2 regions of the Paenibacillus sp. lzh-N1 genome follow, and region 2 is predicted to be linked to the other one. Evidence: riboswitches for the same ligand, from Rfam matches in the RefSeq annotation. Region 2 holds a riboswitch; the other holds the start of a gene.
What was found. A riboswitch is a leader RNA that binds a small molecule or an ion and turns the genes downstream of it on or off. The one in region 2 is predicted to bind thiamine pyrophosphate.
Positions count from the first base shown of each region.

Region 1: it holds a riboswitch for thiamine pyrophosphate, as region 2 does, so the genes downstream of both, tenA (thiaminase II) here and thiC (phosphomethylpyrimidine synthase ThiC) in region 2, are expected to answer to the same signal.

Region 1 is NZ_CP025696.1:3,014,253-3,019,567, reverse strand. It holds gene C0638_RS13780 (glycosyltransferase) at 1-656, opposite strand, end outside; gene C0638_RS13775 (NAD-dependent malic enzyme) at 1,054-2,781, shown strand; TPP riboswitch at 2,845-2,946, shown strand; gene tenA (thiaminase II) at 3,081-3,770, shown strand; gene thiM (hydroxyethylthiazole kinase) at 3,796-4,641, shown strand; gene thiD (bifunctional hydroxymethylpyrimidine kinase/phosphomethylpyrimidine kinase) at 4,638-5,315, shown strand, end outside.
Region 2 is NZ_CP025696.1:880,025-885,339, reverse strand. It holds gene C0638_RS03970 (Fe-Mn family superoxide dismutase) at 1-1,039, opposite strand, end outside; gene C0638_RS03965 (alpha/beta hydrolase) at 1,290-2,327, opposite strand; gene C0638_RS03960 (IclR family transcriptional regulator) at 2,626-3,369, shown strand; TPP riboswitch at 3,487-3,598, shown strand; gene thiC (phosphomethylpyrimidine synthase ThiC) at 3,782-5,315, shown strand, end outside.

The DNA.
Region 1 (5,315 bases), 2.1 Mb from region 2:
CGCATTCCTTCGAGATACGTCCCTGCCTTGCGCGTATTGCGTCCCAATTCCCTCGTTTGAAGCAGCGGACTCAGGTTCTGGTTAATCCGGTTTACGGACAAGTCCGTTGCCGCCTCCAGCGCTTTAATCAAGGCATTCGTGCCATCGTGACTACCATCATCAATGAGATAAATCGAACCCTCTATAATATGGCTGCGGATAAAGGTTTGCAGTCGCTCAGCAAAGGTTTTGACATGAACAAAACGTTTCTCTTCGTTATATACAGACAAGATGAATGCAACATGTTGGCTTTTGGTCGAATACTCGGGATAGAGCAAGCTTTGTATTTCAGAAATGATTTCTTCGGTATCATTGGCTTGCCAAAATAGCAGACGCAATCGGCCTACTCCGATAATTTGCACCATATGCTGATCACTGAACGGAAAGGTTACATCCGTCACCAATAGCAATGGCATTTGCGGAAATTGGCTACGGATCTGATTAGCTTTCCGCACGGCTTGCCCCGGCTCCCTATAATCAATCAGGCAGCAACATGCATCCTCGTAGACTGAAGCGGTCTCCGTGTCCTCGCACTGTATATATTGGTAAAAACAAATCACATTGGGATAATCAATAGCCCTGTTGTTATCGCTAAAAATGGCTATAGGTCCCTGCACACAAACCTCTCCTTTTCCTCCGAATAATTCTATTTTGTTGAAAAAGAATTAAAAATGTTTGCTTAGCAAGATTAAATTAATGTCCAAATACTTCATATTTTCTTAACAAAATAGCTCACATCCCTTGATATATAAACATTTAAGAGAAGAAAAATCTATTTTCATATTTGATAAAAACAGAGTATTTGGACCTGATTCATTAGGACTATAAACGTGCGAATTACAAGATGAATCCGAAACTGAAATTAGTTCTATAAGATTAATAAGAAGATATATATATGGTCTTTTTGTCATAGATAAATAGAAGAATAAAACCAATTTGCATGTCCATACTATGGATAACATGTCATCTTTCATCATGAATAATTATCAAAATACAGGGAAAGAAGGTCTTTTTATGGAAGCATTCCATGTCAATCGTGATGGGTCATTATCTACTCCCTTACGAGGAAAGGACGTGCTAGCAAACCCTCTTTTGAACAAAGGAGTGGCATTTACAGAAGAAGAACGCAAAGAACTGGGCCTGGAAGGAATTCTTCCTCCCACTGTCCTTTCATTGGAGAAACAGAGCGTTCGGGCATATCAGCAATTCTTGGCACAACCCACCATGCTGCGTAAAAATGCCTCACTTAACGACCTTCACAATCGAAATATCGTACTCTACTATCGACTGCTAACCGACCATTTGAGTGAAATGCTGCCCGTAGTCTACACACCGACTGTAGGAACCGCCATTCAAGAATACAGCCATGAGTACAACCGCCCTGGGGGCGTATATTTATCGATAGATAATCCGAACGGTATTGGACAGGCGTTTTATAATACCGGTTTGAGTAGTGAGGATGTTGACCTGATCGTCGTGACGGATTCGGAAAGTATTTTGGGGATTGGTGACTGGGGTGTCGGGGGAATTAACATTGCTATTGGCAAACTCGCTGTATATACAGCTGCGGCAGGCATTCACCCCGGGCGGGTGCTGCCCATTGTACTGGATGTCGGCACGAATAACGAGAAGCTGCTGAATGATCCCCTGTACATCGGAAACCGCCATAAACGAGTTCGCGGGGAAGCCTATAATCAATTTATTGATACCTTTATCAGCAAAACGTTAACACAATTCCCGAAGGCGCTTTTGCATTGGGAGGATGTGGGTAGCGTGAACGCACGACACATTATAGGGAAGTACGGTCAAAACATTCTCACCTTCAATGATGATATCCAGGGCACAGGAGCAGTGACATTAGCTGCGATTGTTTCGGCGGTAGGTGTCACTAAAACTCCGCTACGTGAACAAAAAATACTTGTCTTTGGTCCAGGGGCAGCAGGAATCGGTAACGCCGACCAAATACGGGGTGCAATGATCGAGGACGGGCTTCCTGAAGAAGATTCATTCAAGGCATTTTGGGCCTTTGATTATCGCGGACTGTTAACAGACGATATGGAAGATGTACTGGATTATCAGAAACCATATGTGCGTAAAAAGGAAGAAATCAGCTCATGGGCCCGATCGGAAGATGATAAAATACCGTTGCTGGAGGTCATCCGTCAGGTAAAACCCACAATCTTAATTGGAACTTCCGGTGTAGCGGGTGCCTTTTCTGAAGAGATTATCAAGGAAATGGCAAAGCATGTGGAACGACCGATCATTATGCCCATGTCTAATCCTACCAACCTTGCTGAAGCGGTACCCGAAGATTTGATACGATGGACTGATGGCAAAGCATTGATTGCTACCGGAAGTCCCTTTGAGCCCGTCACCTATAACGGTACGAAGTTTGAAATTGGACAGGCGAATAATGCCTTTGTCTTCCCGGGGCTAGGTCTGGGCGCAATTGTGGTCAAGGCCAAAAGAATCACCCCTTCCATGTTTACCGCAGCAGCTGATTCCGTTGCCAACGCCGTAGATTCGAATGAACTTGGCGGTGCACTGCTGCCTCATATCCAAAAATTACGTGATGTTTCGTTCGCGGTTGCGGTTGCGGTAGCGAAGGCTGCAATTCAGGATCAGGTAGCTCAGGCACACATTTCAGATATTGAACAAGCCATTCGGGATGCGATGTGGAAACCGGAATATGTAAGGGTCAAAGCCGTGGAAAGTGTAATCCAGCACCCTCATAATCCTTGACTGGAATCAAAGCAGTTTGACATAACCTAGGAACGAATGTACAGTATTAGTCAAAAGAATAGGAAAGTCCACTAGGGGAGCCATTATGGCTGAGACAAGAATGAACTTGGACCCTTTGAACCTGATCTAGTTCGTACTAGCGTAGGAAAGTGGAGCCTTCGTATATAAGGTTTCAAGCGTTTTCTGCGCATTGAACCTATGTTGAAGCCGCTCCAGTTTTCGGGGCGGCTTTTTGGCGTTGTTCCGAGAATTGTATCTTACGGGACTTCTTGTTCTCCATTTTTATTGGAGGTGGGGAAATGAGTTTTTCGCAAGAACTTCGTCGGCAGGCGGATGGCATTTTTCAAGCCATTTATGAGCATCCCTTTGTGAGAGGTATTGCTGAAGGAAATTTAACAAAGGAGCAGCTGATTCACTATGTAAAACAAGACTTTGAATATTTGAACGCCTACATGCGGATTTACGGCATCGCGATCTCCAAAAGCACAAGCCGGGAGGATATGGCTGTATTTAACGAACAGATCTCTTTTATTCTCAACAGCGAGGTTCATCCGCATCAAAACTTTTGTGCTATCGCAGGTGTCACCTATGAAGAGATGCAGGGATATCCACTCGCTCCGTCCGCTCATCATTATATCCGCCATATGCTGACAGTCGCACATGAAGGTAGTCTTGGAGAAATCATGGCCGTGCTGCTGCCATGTCCATGGACATATCTTGAGATTGGACGCAGGCTAATGGATGAGGTAAGACCGGACGAGTCTCATCCATTCTATGAGTGGATTTGTTTCTATGGAAACCAGATTGAAGATGTAACATCCAAATATCGCGAGCGTGTGGATGCTTGGGCGAATGTCGCCACGGCTGCCGAGCAAGAGCGGATGATTGAGCATTTTATGCTAAGCTGCCAGCTGGAATATATGTTCTGGGATATGGCTTATAAGCAGGAACAATGGCCCGTCCAGATGCGCGCTACGGTCTTGGAATAATCAGTAGAGATGAGAGAGGATAAACATGATGAGTATATGGGAACAAAGTTATTCGGATCTCCTGACAAAGGTACAAAATAGCAACCCCCTCGTTCATAATATAACCAATGTGGTGGTCACCAACTTTACAGCCAACGGCCTGTATGCGCTGGGCGCTTCCCCGGTGATGGCTTATGCACCCGAGGAAGTAGCAGATATGGCAAAAATAGCGGGCGCCGTCGTGTTAAATATCGGTACGCTGAACCGCGAGCTGGTAGATGCCATGATCATTGCTGGACAATCAGCGAATGCTCATGGTGTTCCAGTTCTGCTGGATCCGGTTGGTGCGGGAGCGACGAGCTTTAGAACCGAGTCAGCACTGCGGATCCTAAAAGAAGTAAAAATCTCACTAGTGCGAGGCAATGCAGCCGAAGTCGCCCATCTAATCGGAGAAGTCCGAGAGATTAAAGGGGTAGATGCAGGCAACAGTGCTGACAGCAGTAATGTCGATCTGGCAGTTCGGGCTGCACAAACGCTCCATACCATGGTTGTCATCACTGGAAAAGAGGACGTCATCACCGATGGGGTTGAAGTACGATTGATTAGTGGCGGAGACGCGCTGCTTACGAAGGTAACCGGAACAGGCTGCCTGCTGACCTCTGTGTTGGGTGCGTTTGCAGCAATTGAACCCAACCTGCTGCTCGCAGGTACAGCAGGTTTGGCATTTTACGGTGCAGCAGCTTCCCGAGCCGCAGCACATACTGCAAAACTGGGGCCAGGCAGCTTCCAGATTGCCTTTCTCGACGAGCTTGCCAAACTACATACTGGTTCGCTGGAGGGGCATGTCACGATCCGTGAAGCTGGAACAACTACAACAGGTGGTGCGCGATGAGAGACGTGCATGTACCGAGAGCGCTGACGATTGCCGGTTCAGACAGCGGCGGCGGAGCTGGAATTCAAGCCGATCTCAAAACCTTTCAGGAGCTTGGCGTATACGGCATGTCGGCTATTACAGCCATTACGGTACAAAATACCTTGGGAGTTCACGGTGTATATCCGTTGCCACAGGAAGCAACAGCGCAGCAAATCGAAGCTGTAGGATCAGATCTTGGAGTCGACGCCCTAAAGACTGGCATGCTGTTTGACGCGGGCATCATCCGCCTTGTGGCCGAGCAGATCCGAAAGTTCGGCTGGAAAAAGGTTGTCGTCGATCCTGTAATGATTGCCAAAGGGGGCGCAAAGCTGTTGCAACCGGAAGCGGTGCAGGCTTTGAACGACGACCTGCTCCCCTTGGCCTTGGTCGTCACACCAAATATCCCGGAAGCGGAAGCCTTAACCGGGATAAGCATTCGTACGATGAAGGATCGCCGCGAAGCTGCGAGACATATTAGCAGCCTAGGACCCAAGTTTGTTGTGATCAAAGGTGGCCATGATGAGGAGAGCGAAAACAGCGGTCAAGTTGTTGACCTGCTCTTTGACGGAACAGCCTTCACCGAGCTGGGCGGCAAGCGGGTACGAACTGTCCACACACACGGAACAGGATGTACGTTCTCAGCAGCGATTACC
Region 2 (5,315 bases):
CGCTTGGGTTTCCACCGCCTTGAGGGCTCATGATCGTCCAAAAAAGAGTATGCAGATAATGACCTGCCCCGTTAAATGCCAGTTCACGTTCCCAATGCTTTACGAGGTCAAAATCACCTGTTTTTCGGGCTTCTTCCAGTTTCTTTTCCGCTTTATTCAGATCATTCACATAGCTCAAATGATGCTTGTTATGGTGAATACGCATCGTTTTTTCATCAATGTACGGTTCAAGCGCATTATAAGGGTAAGGAAGCGGAGGGAGCCGATGTCCCCCAATAGGGACCGGGCGACCGACTAAGGATTTTTCCGCTGCTGAAGGTTGCGTCTGACCGGACTGGACGCCTTTAGTAGCCCCAGAACCTTCTCCTCTCATGCTGGCATGCCTCTCTCGAAACGCTTGCTCCGGGTAATCCTCACCCTCTGCCGCTACATGATACAACCCAGCGGCTCGTGCGATGGAGCCGGGCTCTTGAAAGGGAGTTGTCGAAATCAGGAAATATTGACTTTCATGTGCTGCGTGTATTACAACTCCGGCGGATTTTGGCTGTTGACGCAATGCATGACTGTGCTCGGTCAGCAAACCTAGCTGCCGTACATATTCCTGTGATTGACGGTTCGCAGTTTGCAGCAAATCGTCCAGTCGACGATTTAATTCTTGAGAGGCAGGCTGTGAATTCAAGCCTGATTCGGACAACGGTTTCTCTCCAGTTGCTGATGCGTCTGATCCCCTTGAATGGGCTGATGATTCATCCAGCTGGTGTGTATGAGCTTGGGGAGCAGACGACGCTTTTTTCTCCTGATGTTGCCATGCTTGTTCTACCGGGTCAAGCGCGCTCCGTTGCTCTTCAAGTAGCTCTATGGCGGCCCGTTCCGTTTGTTCAAATACGGTTCGCCAATCATCCAGTAGCCGCACATAAGCAGGTTCTAGCCCTTCAGTAGCGGATTTAATCACTTCCACATGCCAACTTTCCTGCTGCTTCCAATGACGGATTTCCTCCAGCACACGTAAGGGCAGGAAAGACCCATAAGTACTCAGCATCGTTTTTACCTCCCGTATCCCACTATGGCTATCCAGCAGATCTAGCAGATCTGTCCTGGATGCATATGTACCCAGTATATTCGCCGTCCCATCGGGAATATGTCTATGAACTTCCTTCATCAGGTTATACCTTTTGCACAGAACAATAATTAATCGTGGAAAATAAAAAAAGAAGCCTGTCTACGGCACGGGTTAAGTGTCCATAGGCAAGCTTCTTCAAGGCGATGAATGCTTATTCGAAAATAATTCTTTACTGCGTAGTCGTTTGTTTATGGGCAGCAGCCGTGGTTTTCTTGTCCTCCAGCTCCTGTACACTGCTTAAAAATGTCGATACCCGTCGTAAATATTCACGAGGATGCTCTCTGAAAATAAGCTCATGTATCCCGTTTTTGACAATCCATACACTGGAAAGCGGGTTGGTCTGATTGGCAGCGAGCTTTTCCGCAATGGGGTAAGGGGCCTTTTCATCCTGTGTACCGTGTACAAACATGATTGGAAACGGATAGTCCTCCTTTTTTACCTCCTGATATGGAATCTGATGCAAACTGGTGCCGTTCAAGACTGGAAACAGCAACTCCAGTATTTCCAAAGATGGATGTCTCGGCAAATTAATTTGATTGTGAATGTTATGGTACAGCGTATCCGGTTCCAGTAGGAAGGTGCTGTCCAAAATCATCGCGTCCACATCTTTGGTTTGCAAACCCGCCTGAAGAGCGGTTCCTGCTCCCATAGAGAAGCCCCATACAATAATTTCCGACGAGCCGCGTTGTTTTGCAAGCTGGATGGCCCCAAGAAGCTGTTGGGATTCTGCCTTGCCTCCGGTTGCGACGGCCTTGCTGTTTTGTGACGCAAATCCGTAATCGAACATGACCACATTAAAGTTCAAGCTATGGGCATAATGCGCCAGATCATACATGGGAATCCAGCTTTCTTCACGGTTGGCTCCATAGCCATGACTGAAAATAATGGTTTTCCGCGATTGATCTGCCGGGATATACCAGCCTTGTACCATGCGGCTACCATCCTTGGCTGGGAAGCTGACTTCCTCATAAGGCATACCTTTGGCTTGCATCGGATTAGAGTATAATGGCGCGACGGTGGGATTCGTAAGCACCCAGGCGATGTAAGCATGCAAGGCAATAAAACAAAACAACAGAAAAAATACGACCGACAGCAGCAGAGCAATCACAACGTGCTTGAACCGCAGCATACGGGGATTAAAGAGTGGGGTGGACGGCTCCTGAACAGCGGTCTGTAGCTGAGCGTTACGCTGGGATGTCGAAATCATGTAAGAGCCTCCTTATATAGAATTGATCTTCGAATCATAAAATTTAGGTATAATTCCACTTGAAAATAGTAGGGTATGTCCGTATAGATACCTATTATCGTATGATGGGTATTATCCAAAGTCAACGTCTGAACCGGAAAAGTAAAAATGATGCAAAGAATTGTCGATGTTTGTTCTTGTTCTGTAATATGGTTGTCACAAAAACATCGGTTTACAGTAGCCGCGACTATTCTATATAATTTATGTAACCATGTTTCATAGTGTGAAACGAATATGGATACAAGAGGAGCGGTTCACGATGGAAGACCGTAAATTAACCGTCCGCGCTGTAGAGCGTGCACTTGATATACTGCTGTGTTTTACCGCAGAATCTGATCTTGGTCTAACGGAGATTGCCTCCCAAATTGGTCTACATAAAAGCACCGTTCATCGTCTTTTGACTACGCTAGAGGATCGGGGATTTGTCGTTCGGAATGCCGAAACGGAAAAATATCGGCTTGGTTTTCGCATATGGGAGCTGTCGACGCATCTGTCCCAAAGCGATGAGCCGGCGGTGTTGTTACAGCCTGCAATGGAAGGACTGCGTGATCGCTTAGGGGAGACGGTCAGCTTGTACCTGCGAGATGGAAGCATGCGTATTCGCATACAAGCCGTGCAGAGCAATCAGGCGATCCGCAGGGTTGCTCCCGTGGGAGCGCGTATGCCGCTGGCTGTGGGAGCCTCCAGCAAGGTGCTGGCGGCCTTTATGCCGCCACAGGAGCTGGAGGTACTGCTAAGCAGTGAAGAATGGCCTCCCTCGGTAGATACTGAGGTATATAAAGCCCAGCTGCAGGACATTCGTGAGAAGGGGTATGCGACTAGCTATGAAGAACGTGAGCCAGGAGCTGCGGCTGTGGCCGCGCCTATTGTGAACCGAAAGGGACAGGTCGCGGCGGCTTTATCTGTATCCGGCCCGGTCAGTCGACTTGCGCCTGAGACGCTGCATGATTTTGCTCCGGTTTTGATCGAAGCAGCTAAGGAAATGGGGCTTATGCTCCCGTAACAGTAATCAATACAAAAGGAAATCATACAAGGGTTGCCAAAGCTATAGATTTAAAGTAGTCTGATAGAGATGGCGGGTTGTCTGTTATAGCCGCCAATTCATGTGAATAGAAAGTATCACAGTTACTGGGGGAGCCTGTAATGCGGGCTGAGATGGAATCGGGCAAGATTCCGGACCCTTTGCACCTGATCTGGATCATACCAGCGTAGGGAAGTAATCGGCCATTGAAATGTATACGCAGCTGCTGTCTGCGGTGACGCATAGGGTTTTATTCCATGTGCGTGCTATCTGGATAGCTGCCTCGTTTGATTAGCCGGTTCCCTAGGGAACCGGCTTTTTTGCATAGATCAGCGCCACCCTCGGAATGGTTCCGGATCGGTGTGTCATTTCAACGATACGGGAGGAATGGATCATGAAACCGACAGAAACCGAAGGAACAAAAGAAACAGGAATGAAATCAACAGCAGTAGAGAAGGCAAGTGCGGAGCAATCCAGTAGGGTTAATTCTTTCCCGGGGAGCCGCAAGGTGTATATTCAAGGTTCTCGGCCGGACATTGCCGTGCCAGAGCGTGAAATCGCGCTGCATCCCACACATACGCCGCAGGGGATAGAGTATCATGAGCCACTGCGTGTGTACGATACCAGCGGTCCGATGACAGATGAAGCCTATCAGGTGGATATTCGTCAGGGCTTGCCACCATTACGGCGAGCTTGGGCACTGGAACGGGGGGATGTGGAGGCTTACGCGGGCCGCGCCGTCAAGCCGGAGGATAATGGACTGAAACCCGGCTCCAAACGGGAAACAGTGGAATTTCCCGGCGTGACTAACCGTCCGCTTCGGGCTTCACAAGGGCGCACTGTGACGCAAATGCATTATGCGCGGCAAGGGATCATTACGCCTGAAATGGAATTTGCGGCGATCCGTGAAGGAGTGGAGCCCGAGTTTGTGCGGCAGGAGTTGGCGGCTGGACGAGCCATTTTACCTTCAAATATCAATCACCCGGAAAGCGAGCCCATGGTCATAGGGCGCCATTTTCACGTGAAGATCAATGCAAACATTGGAAATTCCGCGGTTACGTCCTCCATCGAGGAGGAAGTGGAGAAGATGACCTGGGCTGTACGCTGGGGCTCAGACACCGTCATGGACCTGTCCACAGGTCGTAATATCCATACGACACGCGAATGGATTATTAGGAATTCACCCGTACCGATTGGGACGGTGCCGCTATATCAGGCACTGGAAAAGGTGAACGGCGAAGCAGAGAAGCTGACGTGGGAGTTATATCGAGACACACTGATTGAGCAGGCGGAGCAAGGAGTGGACTATTTTACAATTCATGCGGGAGTATTGCTACGATATATACCGATGACAGCGAATAGAATGACGGGAATTGTATCCCGGGGCGGATCGATTATGGCAGCCTGGTGCCTTGCGCACCATCAGGAGAACTTTTTGTATACGCATTTTGAAGAAATCTGTGAAATTATGAAAACCTACGATGTGGCCTTTTCTCTCGGGGATGGTCTGCGTCCGGGTAGTATCTATGATGCGAATGATGAAGCACAATTTGCAGAGCTGAAGACGTTGGGCGAGCTAACGCAAATCGCATGGAAGCATGATGTCCAGGTCATGATTGAAGGGCCGGGACATGTCCCTATGCACAAAATCAAGGAGAATGTGGATTTACAAATGGAAATTTGTAAGGAGGCTCCCTTTTATACTTTAGGGCCGCTGACGACGGATATCGCACCAGGATATGATCATATTACCTCAGCTATCGGGGCGGCTATGATCGGTTGGTTCGGGACGTCCATGCTGTGCTATGTTACGCCGAAGGAGCACTTGGGCCTGCCGAACAAGGATGATGTCCGCGAGGGAGTTATTACCTACAAAATTGCCGCACATGCTGCTGATTTGGCGAAGGGTCATCCACGGGCGCAGCAGC